DNA from 4 places in the Streptomyces sp. NPDC049577 genome. Region 3 is predicted to be linked to each of the others. Evidence: riboswitches for the same ligand, from Rfam matches in the RefSeq annotation. Region 3 holds a riboswitch; each other region holds the start of a gene.
The links. Region 3 has a riboswitch for cobalamin ahead of AB0K09_RS02905 (ribonucleoside-diphosphate reductase subunit alpha). Riboswitches for the same ligand answer to the same signal wherever they lie in the genome.
Positions count from the first base shown of each region.

Region 1: another riboswitch for cobalamin. It lies ahead of AB0K09_RS16465 (HoxN/HupN/NixA family nickel/cobalt transporter); the one in region 3 lies ahead of AB0K09_RS02905 (ribonucleoside-diphosphate reductase subunit alpha).
Region 2: another riboswitch for cobalamin. It lies ahead of AB0K09_RS26650 (cobalamin biosynthesis protein); the one in region 3 lies ahead of AB0K09_RS02905 (ribonucleoside-diphosphate reductase subunit alpha).
Region 4: another riboswitch for cobalamin. It lies ahead of metE (5-methyltetrahydropteroyltriglutamate--homocysteine S-methyltransferase); the one in region 3 lies ahead of AB0K09_RS02905 (ribonucleoside-diphosphate reductase subunit alpha).

Region 1 covers NZ_JBFAPH010000128.1:6,808-11,628, forward strand. The annotation lists gene uvrA (excinuclease ABC subunit UvrA) at 1-474, shown strand, start outside; gene AB0K09_RS16465 (HoxN/HupN/NixA family nickel/cobalt transporter) at 497-1,627, opposite strand; cobalamin riboswitch at 1,657-1,873, opposite strand; gene AB0K09_RS16470 (APC family permease) at 1,990-3,561, shown strand; gene AB0K09_RS16475 (YIP1 family protein) at 3,608-4,198, shown strand; gene AB0K09_RS16480 (cytochrome P450) at 4,337-4,821, opposite strand, start outside.
Region 2 covers NZ_JBFAPH010000313.1:1,614-6,434, reverse strand. The annotation lists gene AB0K09_RS26655 (cobyric acid synthase) at 1-1,378, opposite strand, end outside; gene AB0K09_RS26650 (cobalamin biosynthesis protein) at 1,408-2,403, opposite strand; cobalamin riboswitch at 2,458-2,589, opposite strand; gene AB0K09_RS26645 (hypothetical protein) at 2,745-2,960, opposite strand; gene AB0K09_RS26640 (inorganic phosphate transporter) at 2,970-4,175, opposite strand; gene AB0K09_RS26635 (class II aldolase/adducin family protein) at 4,288-4,821, shown strand, end outside.
Region 3 covers NZ_JBFAPH010000011.1:15,261-20,081, reverse strand. The annotation lists gene AB0K09_RS02905 (ribonucleoside-diphosphate reductase subunit alpha) at 1-2,136, opposite strand, end outside; cobalamin riboswitch at 2,290-2,425, opposite strand; gene mctP (monocarboxylate uptake permease MctP) at 2,595-4,226, opposite strand; gene AB0K09_RS02895 (DUF3311 domain-containing protein) at 4,223-4,495, opposite strand; gene AB0K09_RS02890 (MMPL family transporter) at 4,742-4,821, shown strand, end outside.
Region 4 covers NZ_JBFAPH010000351.1:1,496-6,316, forward strand. The annotation lists partial or broken gene AB0K09_RS27925 (isocitrate lyase) at 31-333, shown strand; gene AB0K09_RS27930 (3-hydroxybutyryl-CoA dehydrogenase) at 451-1,317, shown strand; cobalamin riboswitch at 1,468-1,613, shown strand; gene metE (5-methyltetrahydropteroyltriglutamate--homocysteine S-methyltransferase) at 1,786-4,110, shown strand; partial or broken gene AB0K09_RS27940 (PASTA domain-containing protein) at 4,210-4,821, opposite strand, start outside.

The sequences.
Region 1 (4,821 bases), on a different contig from region 3:
GCCCAGGTGCTGGAGCTGACCGTGGACGCCGCGGAGGAGTTCCTCGCGGACGTGCCGGCCGCCCGGCGGAGCCTGGCGATGCTGCGGGAGGTCGGTCTGGGCTATCTGCGTCTGGGCCAGCCGGCCACCGAGCTGTCGGGCGGGGAGGCGCAGCGCGTCAAGCTCGCCGCGGAGCTCCAGCGCACCCGGCGCGGGCACACCCTCTACGTGCTCGACGAGCCGACGACCGGGCTGCACCCCGCCGACACCGAGGTGCTGCTGCGGCAGCTGCACGGGCTGGTGGAGGCGGGCGACTCGGTGGTGGTCGTCGAGCACGACATGGCCGTGGTCGCGGGCGCGGACCACGTCGTGGACCTCGGCCCCGGGGGCGGCGACGAGGGCGGGCGCGTGGTCGCGGCGGGCACGCCGCAGCAGGTGGCGGCGGCCGCCGGGAGCGTGACGGCGCGCTACCTCGCGAAGGAGCTGGGCGCCTGACGTCCGTCCCGGCGGCCGTTGGTCATCCGTCGGAGGCCGGGGCGGCGGCCGTGCGGGCCGCCCAGCGCTGTTCGACCTTGGCGAAGCGCCAGTAGGCGAGGGCGAGGGCCCAGACGGCCACGAAGAGGCCGACGATGACGAAGCCGACGTTGTCGAGGTCCAGCCCGGCGATCCAGCCGCTGACCCCGTCGTCCAGCCCGAGCTTCTCGTGCAGGACGCCGACCAGTTCGATGGTGCCGATGAGGAAGGCGACGGCGATCGACAGCCCGGTGATGGTGAGGTTGTAGTAGACCTTGCGCACCGGGTTGGAGAAGGCCCACTGGTAGGCGAAGTTCATGAACGTGCCGTCGAGCGTGTCGAACAGGCTCATGCCGGCCGCGAAGAGCAGCGGCAGGCACAGGATCGCGTACCAGGGCAGGCCGGCCGCGGCGCCGCTGCCGGCCATCACCATGAGCGTGACCTCGGTGGCGGTGTCGAAGCCGAGCCCGAAGAGGAAGCCCAGCGGATACATCTGGCCGGGGCGGGAGACGGAGCGGGTGAGCCGGCCGAGCAGGCGGTTCATGAAGCCCCGGGAGTCCAGCTGCCGTTCCAGCTCGGCCTCGTCGTAGCGTCCCTCGCGCATCGCGCGGAAGATGCGCAGGATGCCGGAGAGGGCGACGAGGTTGAGGGCGGCGATGAGGTAGAGGAAGCCGCCGGAGACGGTGGTGCCGACCACGCCGAGGGTCTGGTGGGTGGTGGACTCCTCGTTCATCAGCACCCCGGCCAGATGGGTGCCGCCGGCCACCAGGGCGGCCATGACGACGACCACGCTGGAGTGGCCGAGGGCGAACCAGAAGCCGACCGAGACCGGGCGCTTGCCGTCGGCCATCAGCTTGCGGGTGGTGTTGTCGATGGCGGCGATGTGGTCGGCGTCGAAGGCGTGCCGCATGCCGAGGGTGTAGGCGGTGACGCCGAGGCCGACGCCGAAGACCTTGGAGTCGACCCGGTAGTGGTTGGGCACGACCAGCAGGAAGAGCACGCCGAAGGCGACGACGTGCAGGGCGGCGATGACGGCCAGCAGGCCGGCGGTGCGCACGGTGTCCTGGCGGCGCCAGCGGAAGGCGGGCGGCGGGCCGTCGGGCGCGCGGTCGGACACGGCGGTATTCACGGACATCAGGGGTGAACGCTCCAGCACCTCGTGGATCATTTCTTCGGTGCCGTGGCCGGTCTCCTGGCTTACGGGTCCGTTCGCGCCCGCCCCCGCCTTCCCGGCAGCCGGCTGCGGCCAGTGGCTCCGCGCGCCCGTGGACGCGCGGTGTGGGACGGAAACTCCCCGATCACAGTGGCGAGGGCCGCTCCGGAATGGGACCACGAGGGTCCGTCACCGGTCTTCCCGAGCACCACGACCGGGCCACCTTAACGTTTCGGCCGCATCCCCTGACGAAGAAGTGGTTATCACCACGTATGCACGGAGCGATGGACGCGCGGGCGGGCCGGTGCTACGTGTGCGGGAACGAGCAGAAAGGGCTGACCGCCATGGCAGACGCTGAGCACGGGCCCCGTCGGGCCGGCAAGGACTCACCGGGCGGGGCCGGGGCCCCGCCGGGGGCCTTCGCCCGGCGCATCGGGCTGTTCCAGGCCACCGCCATCAACATGAGCCAGATGTGCGGGATCGGGCCGTTCGTCACGATCCCGCTGATGGTTGCCGCCTTCGGGGGCCCGCAGGCCGTCATCGGCTTCGTCGCGGGCGCGGTGCTGGCGCTGGCGGACGGTCTGGTCTGGGCCGAGCTCGGCGCGTCCCTGCCGGGCGCGGGCGGCAGTTACGTCTATCTGCGGCAGGCGTTCCAGTACCGCACGGGCAAGCTGATGCCCTTCCTGTTCGTGTGGACGGCGATGCTGTTCATCCCGCTGGCGATGGCGACGGGCGTGATCGGCTTCGTCCAGTACCTCGGCTTCCTCTGGCCGGGCATGACGCCGGGCCAGGGCGATCTGACCGGGCTGGCGCTGATCGCGGTGGTCGTGGCGCTGCTGTGGCGCGGCGTGGAGAACATCGCGCGGATCACCGCTGTGCTGTGGTGCGTGATGATCGCCTCTGTCGTGCTCGTCATCGTCGCCGCGTTCACGCACTTCAGCACCGCGCTCGCGTTCACCTACCCCGCCCACGCCTTCGAGCTGACGGGCAATCACTTCTGGATCGGCTTCGCCGCGGGTCTGACCATCGGCATCTACGACTACGGCGGTTACTACACCGCCGCCTACATGGGCGCGGAGATCAAGAACCCCGGGCGCACCCTGCCGCGCGCCATCGTCTACTCGATCCTCGGCATCATGGTCATCTATCTGCTGCTCCAGATCGGCACCCTGGGCGTGGTCGACTGGCGGGAGATGCTCGACCCGGGCTCCACGGCCGCCACCTCGGTGGCCTCGGCGGTGCTGGAGAGGACCTGGGGCAAGGCCGCCGCGAACGCCGTCACGGTGCTGATCCTCGTCACCGCCTTCGCCTCCGTCTACACCGGGCTGCTGGGCGGTTCGCGCGTGCCCTACGACGCCGCCCGGGAGAAGGTCTTCTTCCGCCCCTTCGGCACCCTGCACCCGCGCCACCGCTTCCCGGTGCTGCCGCTGGTGACGATGGGCGTCATCGGCGCCGTGGGGTTTCTGATCGGCCGTCATACGGATCTGGCGACGCTGATCCAGCTGCTGACCACCGTGATGGTGCTGGTGCAGGCGCTCGCCCAGATCGTGGCCGTGACGGTGCTGCGCCGCCGCCAGCCGGGGCTGCCGCGGCCGTACCGGATGTGGCTCTATCCGCTGCCGAGCCTGGTGGCGCTGGTGGGCTGGCTGGTCATCTACGGCTACGCGGACCGCAATTCCCCCGGCCGGCACCCCATCGAATGGTCCCTGGCCTGGGTCGCCGCCGGCTGCGCGGCCTTCGCCGCGTGGGCGGCGTACGAGAAGGTGTGGCCGTTCGGACCGCGCGAGATCAGCGAGGAGTACCTGCCGGACGCCGCCGGGGACACCCACGGGCGAAGCCCGGGCGGTGGTCCGGACAGCGGCCCGGACGACGGCGCGGAGAACGGCCCGAACGACCGCGAGCCGACGCCCGCCTGACGGCCCGACACCGGCGGAGTTGCCGAACGGTGATAAAACGGCACCCATGCCCGTGACCAGTGCCCCGTCCTCGAAGCCCACCTCCGCCAAGCCGCGCCGGCTGCTCTGGCACCGCCTGATATTCGGGCTCTGGTACCGGCCCGTCGACGTGCTCGACGAGGCCCGGGACCGGAGCGTGTGGGGTGCGGCGACGTTCCTGAGCCTGCTGTGCGGGGCGATGGGCACGATGGGCAAGGACTCCTTCTGGGGCCAGTGGGAGGTGAGCCCCGCGCTGGCCCTGTGGGCGATGGCCATCGGTGCCGTGGTGGTGCTGCTGGCCAGCCTGCTGCTGGGGATCGTCACCCATGCCATCGCCCGCCGGCTGGGCGGCAACGGCAGGTTCGCGCCCACCACCGGTCTGTTCGTCCTCGTCTTCTGGGCGACCGACCTGCCCCGGCTGGCCCTCGACGCCTGGCTGCCCTCGGACTCGGTGCCCGTGCGGGCCGCGGCCTCCGTGACGGCGGCCTTCGGCTGCGCGCTGGCCGTCCTGCTGATCCGCGGCCAGCACCATCTGCCGACCCGCAAGGCGGTGGCGGCGGTGAGCGTACAGATGCTGGCGGCCGTGGCCCTGCTGAAGTTCCCGCCCGGCAGCGGCTGACGGCCGGCCCGAACGGCAGCGGCCCCGGAACGACGATGGCCCGCCCGGTGCGACGGGGGATGCACACCGGGCGGGCTCGAGAACAGTTCTACCTCATCAAGGATGGGGCATGCACCAAAAGCGTGTTCGTTTTGCCGATTACCAGCGCACGGGGAGCGAGATCAAGCCACGCGCGCGCATGGCCGGACGCCACCTCAGCTCACTCCTCGGAACATCGAGTTCCAGTTTTTCGCAGCGCTCCAGCAGCACCCGGAGGGCGATTGCGGTCTCCATCCGGGCCAGCGGCGCGCCCAGGCAGTAGTGGATGCCGTGCCCCAGCGCGAGCTGCCCCGACCGGTCCCGCCGCAGGTCAAGGCGGTCCGGGTCGCGGAACTGGCGGGGATCGCGGTTGGCCGAGGCGAGCGAGAGCAGCACGGTCTCCCCCGCGGGCACCAGCGTGCCGCCGATCTCCATGTCCTCCAGCGGGAAGCGCCGGATGGCCAGCGCGGCGGGCCCCTCCCACCGGCTCAGCTCGTCGACGGCCGCTTCGAGTCCGTCCGGATTCGCTCGCAGCTCGTGCAGGAGTGCGGGGTGGTCCAGCAGGGCGAGGACGGCGTTGGCGATGAGGTGGACGGTGTTCTCGT
Region 2 (4,821 bases), on a different contig from region 3:
CCGCGAACGACGTGTCCGGGGCCGGCACGAACGCCCGCCCGGCCGCCCGCGCCACCTCGCGCAGGAACGCCCGCCGGAAGCCGTCGCTCTCCAGCGAGCCGTGCCAGTGGGTGCCCCATACGGCGCCCACCCGGCAGCCGTCGAGGAACGGCTCGTCGCCGCCCAGTACCTCGGCGACGCCGTGGTGGATCTCGTAGCCCTCCACGGTCTCGCCCAGTGCCTTGCCGGACGGCCGGGTCAGGGTCTTCTCGGCGGCGAACCGCACCCGTACGGGCAGCAGGCCGAGCCCCTCGACCGTGCCGGCCCGGGACTCCACCTCGTCGTCGATGCGCTCGCCCAGCACCTGGAAGCCGCCGCAGATGCCCAGCACCGGCCGGCCCTCGGCGGCCCGGCGGGCCAGCGCGTCCGCCAGCCCCCGCTCGCGCAGCCACGCCAGCGCCCGCACCGTGCCGCGCGTGCCCGGCACCACGACGAGGTCGGCGTCGGCCAGCTCCTCGGGCCGGTCCACGAACCGCACCACGACGCCCGGTTCGGCCGCCAGCGCGTCCACGTCCGTGAAGTTGGACATCAGCGGCACCGCGCAGACGGCCACGCGCAGCACGTCGCCGCCGTACGGCGGCGCGACCACCGACTCGCGGACGGCGCCGCGCAGCGACACGCGCAGCCCGTCCTCCTCGTCGATGCCGAGCCCGTGCGCGAACGGCAGCACGCCCACCGTCGGACGGCCGGTCAGCTCGCGCAGCATGTCCAGGCCGGGCTCCAGCAGCGTGACATCGCCGCGGAACTTGTTGACGAGGTAACCCGCTACCAGCTCCTGGTCCTCGCGGGACAACAGCGCGGTCGTGCCGAAGAAGGAGGCGAAGACGCCGCCCCGGTCGATGTCGCCGACCACCACGACCGGCAGTCGCGCGGCCCGTGCGAGGCCCATGTTGACGATGTCGCTGCGCCGCAGATTGATCTCGGCCGGGCTGCCGGCGCCCTCGCAGATCACCGCGTCGTGCGTGCGCCGCAGCTCGGCCAGGCACTCGGTGACCGTGCCGAACAACTGCTCCTGCCGGCCCGCGTGGTAGCCACGGGCGCTGAGCTCGCCGACCGGCTTGCCCATCAGCACGACCTGGCTGCTGCGGTCGCCGCCGGGCTTGAGCAGCACCGGGTTCATCAGCGCCGTCGGCTCCACGCCGGCCGCCGCGGCCTGCATGGCCTGCGCCCGGCCTATCTCCGCGCCCTCGCGCGTGACATAGGAGTTGAGCGACATGTTCTGCGCCTTGAAGGGCGCCACCTTTACGCCCTTGCGGGCCAGCCAGCGGCAGATGCCCGCGGTCACCACGCTCTTGCCCGCGTCGGAGGTGGTCCCGGCCACCAGCAGGCCCCCGCCCAGCGGGCCGCCCGGCCCGCGCCCGTCCGTCGTCACCGGTTCCTCCTCGTGGACACCGTCGGTTGCGCCTTCGAGAGCCTGCCCAGCGCGCGGGTGCGGGAGACGGCGTACCGGCAGGCGACGGAGGCGCCCAGGGCCAGGACCGCGACCCGGCGCGAGAGCCGCACCGCGCGCTCGATGTCGCGCACCTCGACCGGGCGGTTCTCCTCGCCCAGCACGGGCCGGTGCTCGACGCGGCCGGAGTAGGCGAGGGTGCCGCCGAGCCGCACGCCCAGGGCCCCGGCGAAGGCCGCCTCCACCGGGCCGGCGTTGGGGCTCGGGTGCCGGGAGGCGTCCCGCCGGGCGATCCGCCAGGCGCCGCGCCGGTCCGGGCCGGCGAGCACGGTGAGGGCGGCGGTCAGCCGCGCGCCGGGCCAGCCGACGGCGTCGTCGAGCCGGGCCGAGGCCCAGCCGAACCGCAGGTGGCGGGGCGACTTGTGACCCACCATCGCGTCGAGCGTGTTGACCGCGCGGAAGCCGACCAGCCCGGGCACCCCCGCGAGGGCGCCCCAGACCAGCGCGCCGACGACGGCGTCGGAGGTGTTCTCGGCCACGGACTCCACCACGGCGCGGGCGATCTGCTGGTGGTCCAGGGCCTGCGGGTCGCGCCCGCACAGGTGCGGCAGCCGCTCCCGGGCCACGTCCAGGTCCCCGGCGGCGAGCGCCCCGCCGACGGCCCGTGCCTCGCGGCCCAGCGAGGTGCCGCCCAGCACGGCCCAGACGGCGGCCGCGGTCAGCGCGGTCTCGGCCGTACGGGAGCCGCGTACGGCGCGGGTGAGCAGCGCGGCGGCGGCGGTGGCGCCGCCCGCGCAGAGCAGGGTGTGCAGGGTTCCGCGACCTCGGTGGTCGCGCCACAGCCGGTCCTCGACGGCCTGCGCGGCACGGCCGAACGCGGCGACCGGGTGACCGCGGCGGGGATCGCCGAGCACCAGGTCGCCGAGAAAGCCGAGCGCCGCGCCGGACGCGTAGACCGCGGTGCGGCCGGGCATGGCGATGTGTCCTCACTCAGGGTCCGCGCCCTGGATCGACGTGACCGGCGACCAGAGTCTCCTGGCTCCCGGATCCGCGTCGCCCCCGGCCTTCCAGCCGCCTTCGTACGGCCGTGGCCCTCATGACGGGGGTGCGCTCCCCGGTGACAGTGGCGGGACCGCGCCGGACTCGCACCGGCTTCCTCTGCTGTCGCCGTTTGGCGTTCGGCAGTCCACCACGAGCCGGAGCCAAGGTCAACTCTCCCCAGGGGCCCGGGAGCCCGGAACGCCGGACGGGCCGAGCGGATGTCCGCTCGGTCCGTCCGGCGCGCAGCGGCCGTGACGGCCGCGAAGAGGCGTGGTCAGCCCACGATCAGATAGATCCCGTACCCCACGGCCGCCGCGCACAGCGCGTAGCAGAGGTAGGCACCCGTGCGGGCCAGGGCCGCGCCGCTGCCCGCCTGCCCGGCGGGGCGGGACGTGCCGACGATGCCGAGGGTGAAGACACCCACCAGGGCGACGGTGACCAGGACGCTGACGCCGAAGACCTGGCCGAGGGCCATCCAGTTGATGTGCATGGTCGCTTCCTAGGCTGCGGTCTCGGACGTGGCCAGCGGGCCCGCCGGCGGCGGGGCGACGGCCTTGAGGGCGGCGGTGACGACACCGGCCGGCTCCGCGGCGGGGGCGGCGGGGGCGTCGGTGACGTTGTCGTGCGTGACCGGCTTGCGGCGCGAGGCCGCCCAGATCGCGCCGCTCGCGGCGAGGGCGAGGACGGCCACCGCGGCGACGCCCCAGTCGCCCTGGTCGGCGAGGAGGGCGGCCGCGCCGGCGACGAGACCGGCGGCCGGGAGGGTCAGGCCCCAGGCGAGGACCATGCGGCCGGCCGTGGACCAGCGCACCACGCCGCCCTTGCGGCCGAGGCCGGCGCCCATGACCGAGCCGGAGCAGACCTGGGTGGTGGAGAGCGCGAAGCCGATGTGCGAGGAGGCGAGGATCACCGTGGCGGCACCGGTCTGGGCGGCGAAGCCCTGCGCCGGGCGGATGTCGGTGAGGCCCTTGCCGAGCGTCTGGATGATGCGCCAGCCGCCCAGGTACGTGCCGAGCGCGATGGCCAGGCCGGCCGAGACGACGACCCACAGCGGCGGGTCGGAGTGCGGGGCGATGACGCCACCGGTGACCAGCGCGAGGGTGATGACGCCCATCGTCTTCTGCGCGTCGTTGGTGCCGTGCGCGAGGGAGACCAGGGCGGCCGAGGCGATCTGGCCGGCGCGGTAGCCCTTCGCGGTGTCCTGCTCGTCGCGGCCGCGGGAGAGGCGGTAGGTGAGCCGGGTCGCGGCCGTGGAGGCGATGCCGGCCACGATCGGGGCGCACACCGCCGGGATGAGGACCTTCATGACGATCGCGTCACCGTGCACGCCGTGCGTACCCACCGAAACCAGGGTGGCGCCGATCAGACCGCCGAAGAGGGCGTGCGAGGAGCTGGAGGGCAGGCCCGCCAGCCACGTCAGCAGGTTCCAGACGATCGCCCCGACCAGTCCGGCGAAGATGATCTCGGGTCTGACCCCGGCCTTCTCGTCGATGATGCCGCCGGAGATCGTCTTGGCGACCTCCACGGACAGGAACGCGCCGACGAGGTTGAGTGCCGCCGACATCGCGACGGCGGTCTTCGGCTTGAGAGCGCCGGTGGAGATGGTGGTGGCCATGGCGTTGGCCGTGTCGTGGAAGCCGTTCGTAAAGTCGAACACCAAGGCCGTGACGATCACGATCCCGATGAGAAGCGTGATGTGTTCCATTCACCCAGGCAATCAGTTCGGTGGTCAGTACGCGGCGACCGTAGGGACTCCGGGTGAACGGAAGGTGAACTGGGTCGGGCGGCGCCATGACACCCACCGGAGGCGGACAACGATGACGGATCTGGCCGAGCGCGACGAGATACGCCGGGCATGGGCAAAAGTCGTGGCCACGGCCCGGCGCACCACGGCCGAGGGCCTGGTGGTGGGCACCTCCGGGAACGTCTCCGCCCGGATCGGGGACGTGGTCCTCGTCACACCCACCGGCGTGCCCTACGACCGGCTCGGGCCCGGGGACGCCGTCGGCGTCGGCCTCGACGGCCGCCGGCTGTTCGGCGCACTGCTCCCCACCAGCGAGTTGCCCATGCACCTCGCCGTCTACCGGGCCACCGACGCAGCCGCGATCGTGCACACCCACGCCGTGCACGCCACGGCCGTCTCCACCCTGGTCACCGAGATGCCGCTGATCCACTACATGGCCGCCGCCCTCGGCGGCCCGGTCCGCGTCGCCCCGTACGCCCTCTACGGCACCGACGAGCTCGCCCGGCACATCCTCACCGCCCTCGAGGGCCGCACCGGCTGCCTCCTGCGCAACCACGGCACCCTCACCTACGGCGCCACCCTCGACCAGGCGTACGACCGCACCGCC
Region 3 (4,821 bases):
CGGCGTACGGGCCGCGGCCATGTCGATCAGCGCGCGCTGCGGGATCTCCCAGGCGGTGCGGTAGAGGTCGCGCACCTCCTGCGGGATCCAGCGCATGTCCTGGATCGAGCCGTTGGCGTCGGTCATGGCGTCGCGGGTGGTGCGGTCCCAGACGCCGAGCTTCTTCAGGTCCTCCACCAGGTAGGTGTTGACCTGGAGGAACTCACCGGAGAGCGTCTCGCGCTTGAAGAGGTTGGAGACCTGCGGCTCGATGCACTCGTACACGCCGGCGATCGAGGCGATGGTCGCGGTGGGCGCGATGGCGAGCAGCAGCGAGTTGCGCATGCCGACCGACGCGATGCGGCCGCGCAGGGCCTCCCAGCGGTCCGCCCAGGCCGGGACGGCGTTCGGGTAGTGGTCCGGGTGCAGCACGCCGCGCGCGGTGCGGGTCGCGGACCAGGCCGGGTGCGGGCCGTGCCGCTCGGCGAGGTCGGCGGACGCCTCGTAGGCCGCGAGCATGATGCGCTCGGAGATCTTGGTGGACAGCTCCTTCGCCTCGGCGGAGTCGAAGGGCAGGCGCAGCCGGAAGAAGACGTCCTGCAGACCCATCAGGCCCAGGCCCACCGGGCGCCAGCGGCTGTTGGAGTTGCCGGCCTGCTCGGTCGGGTAGAAGTTGATGTCCACGACGCGGTCGAGGAAGGTGACGGCCGTGCGGACCGTGCGGTCGAGCTTCTCCCAGTCCATCTCGCCGTCGGTGCCGAGGTGGGCCGCGAGGTTGACCGAGCCGAGGTTGCAGACCGCGGTCTCGCCGTCGTCGGTGACCTCCAGGATCTCCGTGCAGAGGTTGGAGGAGTGGACGACCTTGCCCTTCTCGGCCGTCTGGTTGGCGGTGCGGTTGGCGGCGTCCTTGAACGTCATCCAGCCGTTGCCGGTCTGCGCGAGGGTGCGCATCATGCGGGCGTAGAGCACGCGGGCCGGGATCTGCTTGACGGCCTTGCCCTCGGCCTCGTAGCGGCGGTAGGCGGCGTCGAACTCGTCGCCGTACAGGTCGACCAGGTCCGGCGTGTCGGCGGGGGAGAACAGCGACCAGTCGGCATCGGCCTCGACGCGGCGCATGAACTCGTCCGGGATCCAGTGGGCGATGTTCAGGTTGTGGGTGCGGCGGGCCTCCTCACCGGTGTTGTCGCGGAGCTCCAGGAACTCCTCGATGTCGGCGTGCCAGGTCTCCAGGTAGACGCAGGCGGCGCCCTTGCGGCGGCCGCCCTGGTTCACCGCGGCGACGGAGGCGTCGAGGGTGCGCAGGAACGGCACGATGCCGTTGGAGTGACCGTTGGTCCCCCGGATGAGGGAGCCGCGCGAACGGATGCGCGAGTAGGAGAGGCCGATGCCGCCCGCGTGCTTGGAGAGCCGCGCGACCTGGTGGTAGCGCTCGTAGATCGAGTCCAGCTCGTCCAGCGGCGAGTCCAGCAGATAGCAGGAGGACATCTGCGGGTGGCGGGTGCCGGAGTTGAAGAGAGTGGGGGAGGAGGGCAGGTAGGAGAGCGTGCTGGTGAGCCGGTAGAGCTCGGCGACGTCCTCCAGGGCCCGCTCCGAGTGGTCCTCGGCCAGACCGCAGGCGACGCGCAGCAGGAAGTGCTGCGGGGTCTCGACGACCTGCCGGGTGATGGGGTGGCGCAGCAGGTAGCGGCTGTGCAGGGTGCGCAGGCCGAAGTAGCCGAAGCGGTCGTCGGCGCCGTCGGCGAGGGCGGCGTCGACCAGGGCGTCCAGGCGCTCGGCGTGCTGGCGCACGAAGGCGGCGGTGTCGTCCGCGATCAGGCCCTCGCGGTGGCCGACGGCGACCGAGGCGGAGAAGGAGGTCGCGCCCTGTCCGGCGGCCTCCTCCGCGATGGCGCGGGTGAGCAGCCGGGCGGCGAGCTTGGAGTACTCGGGCTCCTCGGCGATCAGACCGGCCGCGGCCTCCGTGGCGAGGGAGCGCAGCTCGGCCTCGTCCGAGCCGGGGTGACGGCCCCGCAGCGCGGCGGCGGCGACCTTGCCCGGGTCGGTGGCGGGCAGATCTGCGGTGAGATCGGTCAGGGTGCGCAGCAGCGCGGTCCCGGGACCGCCGGCGTCCGTGGTGGTGACGGAACCTGAAACCGGATCTGCGGGCGCGATGGTCACGTGTGGCTCTCCCTCGCTCGGCTGGGGGCCTGGGCGGGAGGTGCTCGACGGATCGCTCGCCGGCATGCCACGTGCACGAGGGCATGCCGCACAGCGCCCATCGGCCCAACCGCGAGGCCCGGACGTCTTCCAACACCCGTGCCGAGCGGGCTCGGTCGTGGGTGTGCTGCCGGCAGGTCCTCGGACTGGTGGTGCGTATATGGGCACACATACACCGTTGCGGGACAGTTCCGGATTTCCACCGGATTCCCCTGCGGCGACAGCGAGGACGAGCATACATCTAGTGCCGGGCTCCGTACGCGCCCCCACATGTTGTGTCGCCCCGTCATGAGGTGGTCGCGGAATGTGCTAACGGGCAAGCGGAGGAGGCATGCGAGAGGGGGCCGCCACGCCCCGTCGTGCGGGTCGTGACGGCCCCCTGGAGGGCCGGGGCGAGGGGGCCCGGCGGGCCCCCGCTCCTAGTGCCCGCCGGGCGCTCCAGCCGTCGCCGGGGGCAGCTCCGCGCTCACCCCGGGATCGCCGGCATCGGCCGTGTAGTCCGAGGCGCGCGTCTGGTCCACCCCGTCCGGCGCCTTGACCGCGCGCAGCACGAACGTCGCCACGATGACGACGATCACATTGAGGACGAAGGCCGTCAGCCCGATGTACCCCTTCTCCCCGATGAGCGGGATCAGGTTGGTGTTCCCGAAATGCGGCTGGGTCGCGCTCGGCGTCTCGTACGCCTTCCACGTCCCGTACGCCATGCCCGCCGCCCAGCCGGCGAGCAGCGCCCAGCGGTGGGCCCAGCGGGTGAAGAGGCCGCCGACGAGCGCCGGCACCGTCTGGAGGATCCAGATGCCGCCGAGCAGCTGGAAGTTGATCGCCACCGTCTTGTCCATCGTGAGGACGAAGGCGAGCGCGCCCACCTTGACCAGCAGCGAGGCGAGCTTGGAGACCTTCGCCTCGTGCTCCGGCGACGCGTCCGGCCGGATGAACTCCTTGTAGATGTTGCGCGTGAAGAGATTTGCGGCGGCTATCGACATGATGGCCGCCGGCACGAGCGCCCCGATGCCGATCGCGGCGAACGCCACGCCCGTGAACCAGTCCGGGAACATGTTCTCGAAGAGCTGCGGGATCGCCAGCTGGCCGTTCTTGACCTTGATCCCGGCGGCGATGGCCATGAAGCCGAGCATCGCCAGCAGGCCCAGCATCAGCGAGTACAGCGGCAGGATCGTGGTGTTGCGGCGGATGACGTTGCGGCTGCGGCTGGAGAGCACGGCCGTGACCGAGTGTGGATAGAGGAACAGCGCCATCGCCGAGCCGAGCGCGAGCGTCGCGTACGACCACTGCGCCTGCCCCCCGGTGATCAGCGAACCGCTCGGCTTCCCGGTCTTGGGGTTTGTGGTCGCGAACGCCTCGCCCGCCTTCGCGAAGATATGGTCGAAGCCGCCCAGGCGGATCGGGATGTAGACGATCGCCACGCCGATGACGATGTAGATCAACGCGTCCTTGACGAAGGCGATCAGCGCCGGCGCGCGCAGCCCGGAGGAGTAGGTGTAGGCCGCGAGCACACCGAAGGCGATCAGCAGCGGCAGGTCCTTGACGAACCAGTTGGTGTTCTCGCCGCCGCCCACGCCCATGACGTCCAGAACGGCCTGTATTCCGACGAGTTGGAGGGCGATGTACGGCATCGTCGCGAGGATCCCGGTGAGCGCGAGCGCCAGCGAGAGCCCCCGGGACCCGAAGCGGCCGCGCACGAAGTCCGAGGACGTCACGTATCCGTGCTTGTGCGCCACCGACCACAGGCGCGGCAGGAAGGTGAAGACGAGCGGGTAGCACAGGATCGTGTACGGCACCGCGAAGAAGCCCGCGGCCCCGCCCGCGTAGATCGCCGCGGGGACGGCGACGAAGGTGTACGCCGTGTAGAGGTCGCCGCCGAGCAGGAACCAGGTGATCCAGGTGCCGAAGGAGCGGCCGCCGAGCCCCCACTCGTCGAGGTTGTCGGCGTTCTCGGCACGCCGCCAGCGCGAGGCCAGGAAGCCCATGACCGTCACGACCAGGAAGAAGATGATGAAGACGGCGAGTGCCACGCCGTTCACGCCGTCCTTCACCGCTGCTCACCGCCCCGGCGGGCGCGGGTCGTCCGCTCGTGCCGGCGCACGATGGCGTAGGCGACGACCGTGAGGGCCGTGGAGAGCACCACCCACAGCATCTGGTACCAGTAGAAGAACGGGATGCCGATGAGGGCCGGGGTGAGCCGGGAGTAGGAGTCGACCCACAGCATCGCCCCGAAGGGCAGGGCCAGGCATATGCCCGCGACGATCAGTGGCACGGTGACGACGACGCGTTCGCGGCCGCCGTTCCCAGGTGGTTCGGACATGCAATGACTCCGTCCCCTGCGCGATCCCAGTGTGTGATCTTGCGTAATGCGCAGGAAATCTAGGGGAGGCCGCCTCCGGGCGTCACCCCCCGTCCGGATATCGGTATGACAACGTCCCGCCGTCTCGACATGCCCGCCGCGCCCGAATAGCGCGAAATGTAGGCATTTAAAGTCATGAGCTGATTATTCTGCTGAACACGCGCTGCGAACGCGTGCTGTGGGGCGGCGTCACCGAACGACCGCGCCGTGTGCCGTGTCCACCTCGCCCAGCCCCAACCCGCGAAGGACGCCCACGAGATGCCCTTCCTCCAGCACCGCCGTTCCCT
Region 4 (4,821 bases), on a different contig from region 3:
CACACTTGGCACCCATCCCTGGAGGCAGCCATGGCACAGGCAGCGACGGACGCCCCGACCACCGTGGACGACCTCACCCGGCGTTGGGCGACCGACCCCCGCTGGAAGGGCATCGAGCGGACCTACGGCGCCGAGGACGTCATCCGGCTGTCCGGCAGCGTCCGCGAGGAGCACACCCTGGCCCGCCGCGGGGCCGAGCGCCTGTGGCGGCAACTGCACGAGCGCGACTACGTGCACGCCCTCGGCGCGCTCACCGGCGGACAGGCCGTGCAGATGGTCAAGGCCGGACTGCAGGCCGTCTACCTCTCCGGCCGGCAGGTCGCCGCCGACGCCACGGCACTGACCGGCTCCACCGAGGAGGAGCAGTTCCACTGAGCGCTCCCACCGGCCACGGAGATCCACCATCGACGCCTACGCCCACCCCCTCGTCCGGCCTCCGGAGGCACAGTCGTGAACACCACCCTCACCCGTATCGGGATCGTCGGCGGCGGGCAGATGGGCGCCGGCATCGCCGAGGTCTGCGCCCGCGCCGGGCTCGACACCGTCGTCTGCGAGGCCGACGCCACCGCCGCCCGCGCCGCACGGGACCGCGTGACCGCCTCCCTCGAACGCGCCGTCACCAAGGGCAAGCTGGACGGGGCGAGCGCCCAGGACGCCCTCGCCCGGCTCGCCTTCTCCGGCAGCCTCGACGACCTCGCCGACCGCCACCTCGTCATCGAGGCCGTCAGCGAGAACGCCGAGGTGAAGACCGAGGTCTTCGCCGCCGTCGACAAGATCGTTGAGGATCCGGAGGCGATCCTCGCCACCAACACCTCCTCGATCCCCGTGATGCGCCTCGGCATGGCGACACGCCGTGCCGACCGCGTGGTCGGACTGCACTTCTTCAACCCCGTGCCCGTCCTGCCCCTGGTCGAGGTCGTCTCCTCCCTGCACACCACGGCCGCGACCGCGGACGCCGTCGAGACCTTCGCCACCCGCACCCTGGGCAAGACGGTCGTACGGTCCCGGGACCGCGCCGGCTTCGTCGTCAACGCCCTCCTGATCCCCTATCTGCTCTCCGCGATCCGCATGGCCGAGTCCGGCTTCGCCACCGCGACCGACCTCGACACCGGCATGGAGCTCGGCTGCGCTCATCCGATGGGCCCGCTCCGGCTCGCCGACCTGATCGGCCTGGACACCGTCGCCTCCATCGCGGAATCCCTCTACGAGGAGTTCAAGGAACCGCTCTACGCCCCGCCCCCGCTGCTGCTGCGCATGGTGGAGGCGGGGCTGCTCGGCCGCAAGACGGGCCGGGGGTTCCACACCTACGGCCGGTGACGAAGAAGTTCCCGGCGACGGCCGGGGCCGCACCGGAGGGCGCGGCGTGATGTGTGACCGGTATGTGAACAACCCTGTCCCGGCCGGCGACCCTCCCTCTAGGGTGGCCAGTGCAGCCGGTTCGCCCTGCTCGCCAGGCAGGCGCGTCGCAAGAGGGAACCCGGTGGGAATCCGGGACTGCCCCGCAGCGGTGAGCGGGAACGACCGCCGTCATACGCACTGGGCCCGGGCGGGTCCGGGAAGCGACGGCCAGTAGGTGTCTGCCCCGGCAGACGCGCCCGCGAGTCCGAAGACCTGCCGCTGCCCGCGCGCGAGCGTTCGCGCGCGGAGATCCCGGTGACCTCGAGGGCGGGTCGGCGTACACATCCAACGGGCCCGCGCAACGGCGGCGACCCGCCGGATCCGTCACCCTTCGCGTCCTCGCCGGGTTTCCGAGGTGCTGAACAGAAACTCGCGAAGGAGAGTTCCGTGACCAGCAAGTCCGCAGCCGCGGCAGCACGCGCCACCGTTCACGGCTACCCCCGGCAGGGCCAGGGCCGTGAACTGAAGAAGGCGATCGAGGGCTACTGGAAGGGCCGCGTCACCGCCGGTGCCCTCCGGGAGACGGCCGCCGAACTGCGCGCCGCCAACTGGCGGCAGCTCGCCGACGCCAGCGTCCACGAGGTGCCGACCGGCGACTTCTCGTACTACGACCACGTCCTGGACACCAGCGTCATGGTCGGCGCGATCCCCGCCCGCCACCGCGCCGCCGTCGCGGCGGACCCCCTGGACGGGTACTTCGCCATGGCCCGCGGCACTCAGGACGTGGCACCACTGGAGATGACCAAGTGGTTCGACACCAACTACCACTACCTGGTCCCCGAGCTCGGCCCCGACACCGTCTTCACCGCCGACTCCGCCAACCAGGTCACGGAACTGGGAGAGGCCCTCGCCCTCGGCCTCACCGCCCGACCGGTCCTCGTCGGACCGGTCACCTACCTGCTGCTGGCCAAGCCCGCGCCCGGCGTCGCCGCCGGCTTCGAACCGCTCACCCTCCTCGACCGGCTGCTGCCCGTCTACGCCGAGGTCCTCGCGGACCTGCGGGCCGCCGGGGCCGAATGGGTCCAACTCGACGAGCCCGCCCTGGTCCAGGACCGCACCCCGGCCGAGCTGAACGCCGCCGGCCGCGCCTACCGCGAGCTGGGCACCCTCACCGACCGCCCCAAGCTGCTCGTCGCCTCCTACTTCGACCGCCTCGGCGAGGCCCTGCCGGTCCTGGCCAAGGCCCCCGTCGACGGCCTCGCCCTCGACTTCACCCGGTCCGCCGCCGCCAACCTCGACGACCTCGCGGCCGTCGGCGGCCTGCCCGGCAAACGCCTGGTCGCCGGCGTGGTCGACGGCCGCAACGTATGGATCGACGACCTCGAGAGGTCCCTGTCCACCCTCGGCACCCTCCTCGGCCTCGCCGACCGGGTCGACGTCGCCCCCTCCTGCTCCCTGCTGCACGTCCCCCTGGACGCCACGGCCGAGCGCGACATCGACGGACAGATCCTCCGCTGGCTCTCCTTCGCCCGCCAGAAGGCCCGGGAGGTCGTCACCCTCGCCAGGGGACTCGCGCACGGCACCGACGCCATCGCCGCCGAACTCGCCGCCAACCGCGCCGACCGCGCCTCGCGCGCCGGCTCGGCGATCACCCGGGACCCGGCGGTGCGCGCCCGCGCCGCCGCCGTCATCGCCGCCGACGCGCACCGGTCCCAGCCCTACCCCGAGCGCGCGGCCGCCCAGCGCGCCCACCTGCGGCTCCCGCCGCTGCCGACCACCACGATCGGCTCCTTCCCGCAGACCACCGAGCTGCGCACGGCCCGCGCCGACCTGCGCGCCGGACGCATCGGCACCGCGGCCTACGAGGAGCGGATCGAGGCCGAGATCCGCGAGGTCGTCTCCTTCCAGGAGAAGACCGGCCTCGACGTCCTCGTGCACGGCGAGCCCGAGCGCAACGACATGGTCCAGTACTTCGCCGAGCAGCTCACCGGCTACCTGGCCACCCAGCACGGCTGGGTCCAGTCGTACGGCACCCGCTACGTCCGCCCGCCGGTCCTCGCCGGCGACATCTCCCGCTCCGAGCCCATGACGGTCCGCTGGACCCGCTACGCGCAGTCGCTCACCGAGCGCCCGGTCAAGGGCATGCTCACCGGCCCGGTCACCATGCTCGCCTGGTCCTTCGTCCGCGACGACCAGCCCCTCGCCGACACGGCCCGGCAGGTCGCCCTGGCCCTGCGCGACGAGGTGAACGACCTGGAGGCCGCCGGGACACCGGTGATCCAGGTGGACGAGCCCGCCCTCCGCGAGACCCTCCCGCTGCGCGCCGCCGACCACGCGGCGTACCTCGCCTGGGCCACCGAGTCCTTCCGTCTCGCCACGAGCGGCGTCCGGCCGGACACCCAGATCCACACCCACATGTGCTACGCCGAGTTCGGCGACGTCCTGGCGGCCATCGACGACCTCGACGCGGACGTCATCAGCCTGGAGGCGGCCCGCTCGCACATGCAGGTCGCCGGGGAGCTGGCCACGGCGGGCTACCCGCGCGAGGCCGGCCCCGGCGTCTACGACATCCACTCGCCGCGCGTCCCCGGCATCGGCGAGGTGGCGGACCTGCTGCGGAAGGCCCTGTCCGCGATCCCCGCCGACCGCCTGTGGGTCAACCCCGACTGCGGCCTGAAGACCCGCGGCCGGCCCGAGGTCCGCGCCTCCCTGGAGAACCTGGTGGCGGCGGCCCGCGAGGTCCGCGAGGAACTGGGCGGCACGGCCTCCTGACACCACGGCCCGGACCAGTGCGGTAGCGCCGGCCCGGGCCTCACCCCGTCACCGCGGCACCCCCGGCGTGTGTGGGGGAAACCTCGCACACGCAGGCCCTCAGCACAGGCGCGTGTGGGGGCAGACGCTGTGGCCGTGACGGTGGGAGCCGCCCGACGAGTCGCCGGAGCCGTCGGAGTCGTCGGATCCACGGGGGATCCCGTCCGGGAAGGCGGTGTTGCGGTCGTGGTCCCCGGGGAAGGGGTCGCGGTAGTCCGGGTCGCCGTCGTCGTCGCGGTCCGGCAGGTCGACCGCGGCGCCCGTCGCCCGGGCCGGGTCGGGACAGCCGTTGTCGCGGGACGAGAGATAGAGCGTCACCCGGGTGTCGCGCGGGACCTGACGGCCCTCGGCCGGATCGTGGGCGCACACCCGCCAGTCGTCGTACGCCCCTTCGTCCGGCAGGGTGTCGTTCCGGTACGCCGCCCGCGCCTGGACGTGGCCCTCGGGAATCCCCAGCGCCACGACCTGCGCGCGTGCCGTCGGCCATGTCTTCCACACCAACTCGGGCATGACCGGCCACGGAATCGGGTCGCCGTCCTTCTTCGGGCAGGGGTCGCCCGTGTGGACGACGCCGAAGTCGAGTGCGGGGCGGGCGCCGGTTCCGCTGCTCGCCTGCTGGAAACACACCGTCCACAGTGAGCGGGCCGTGACGGCCTTGCGGTCCTTGGACGC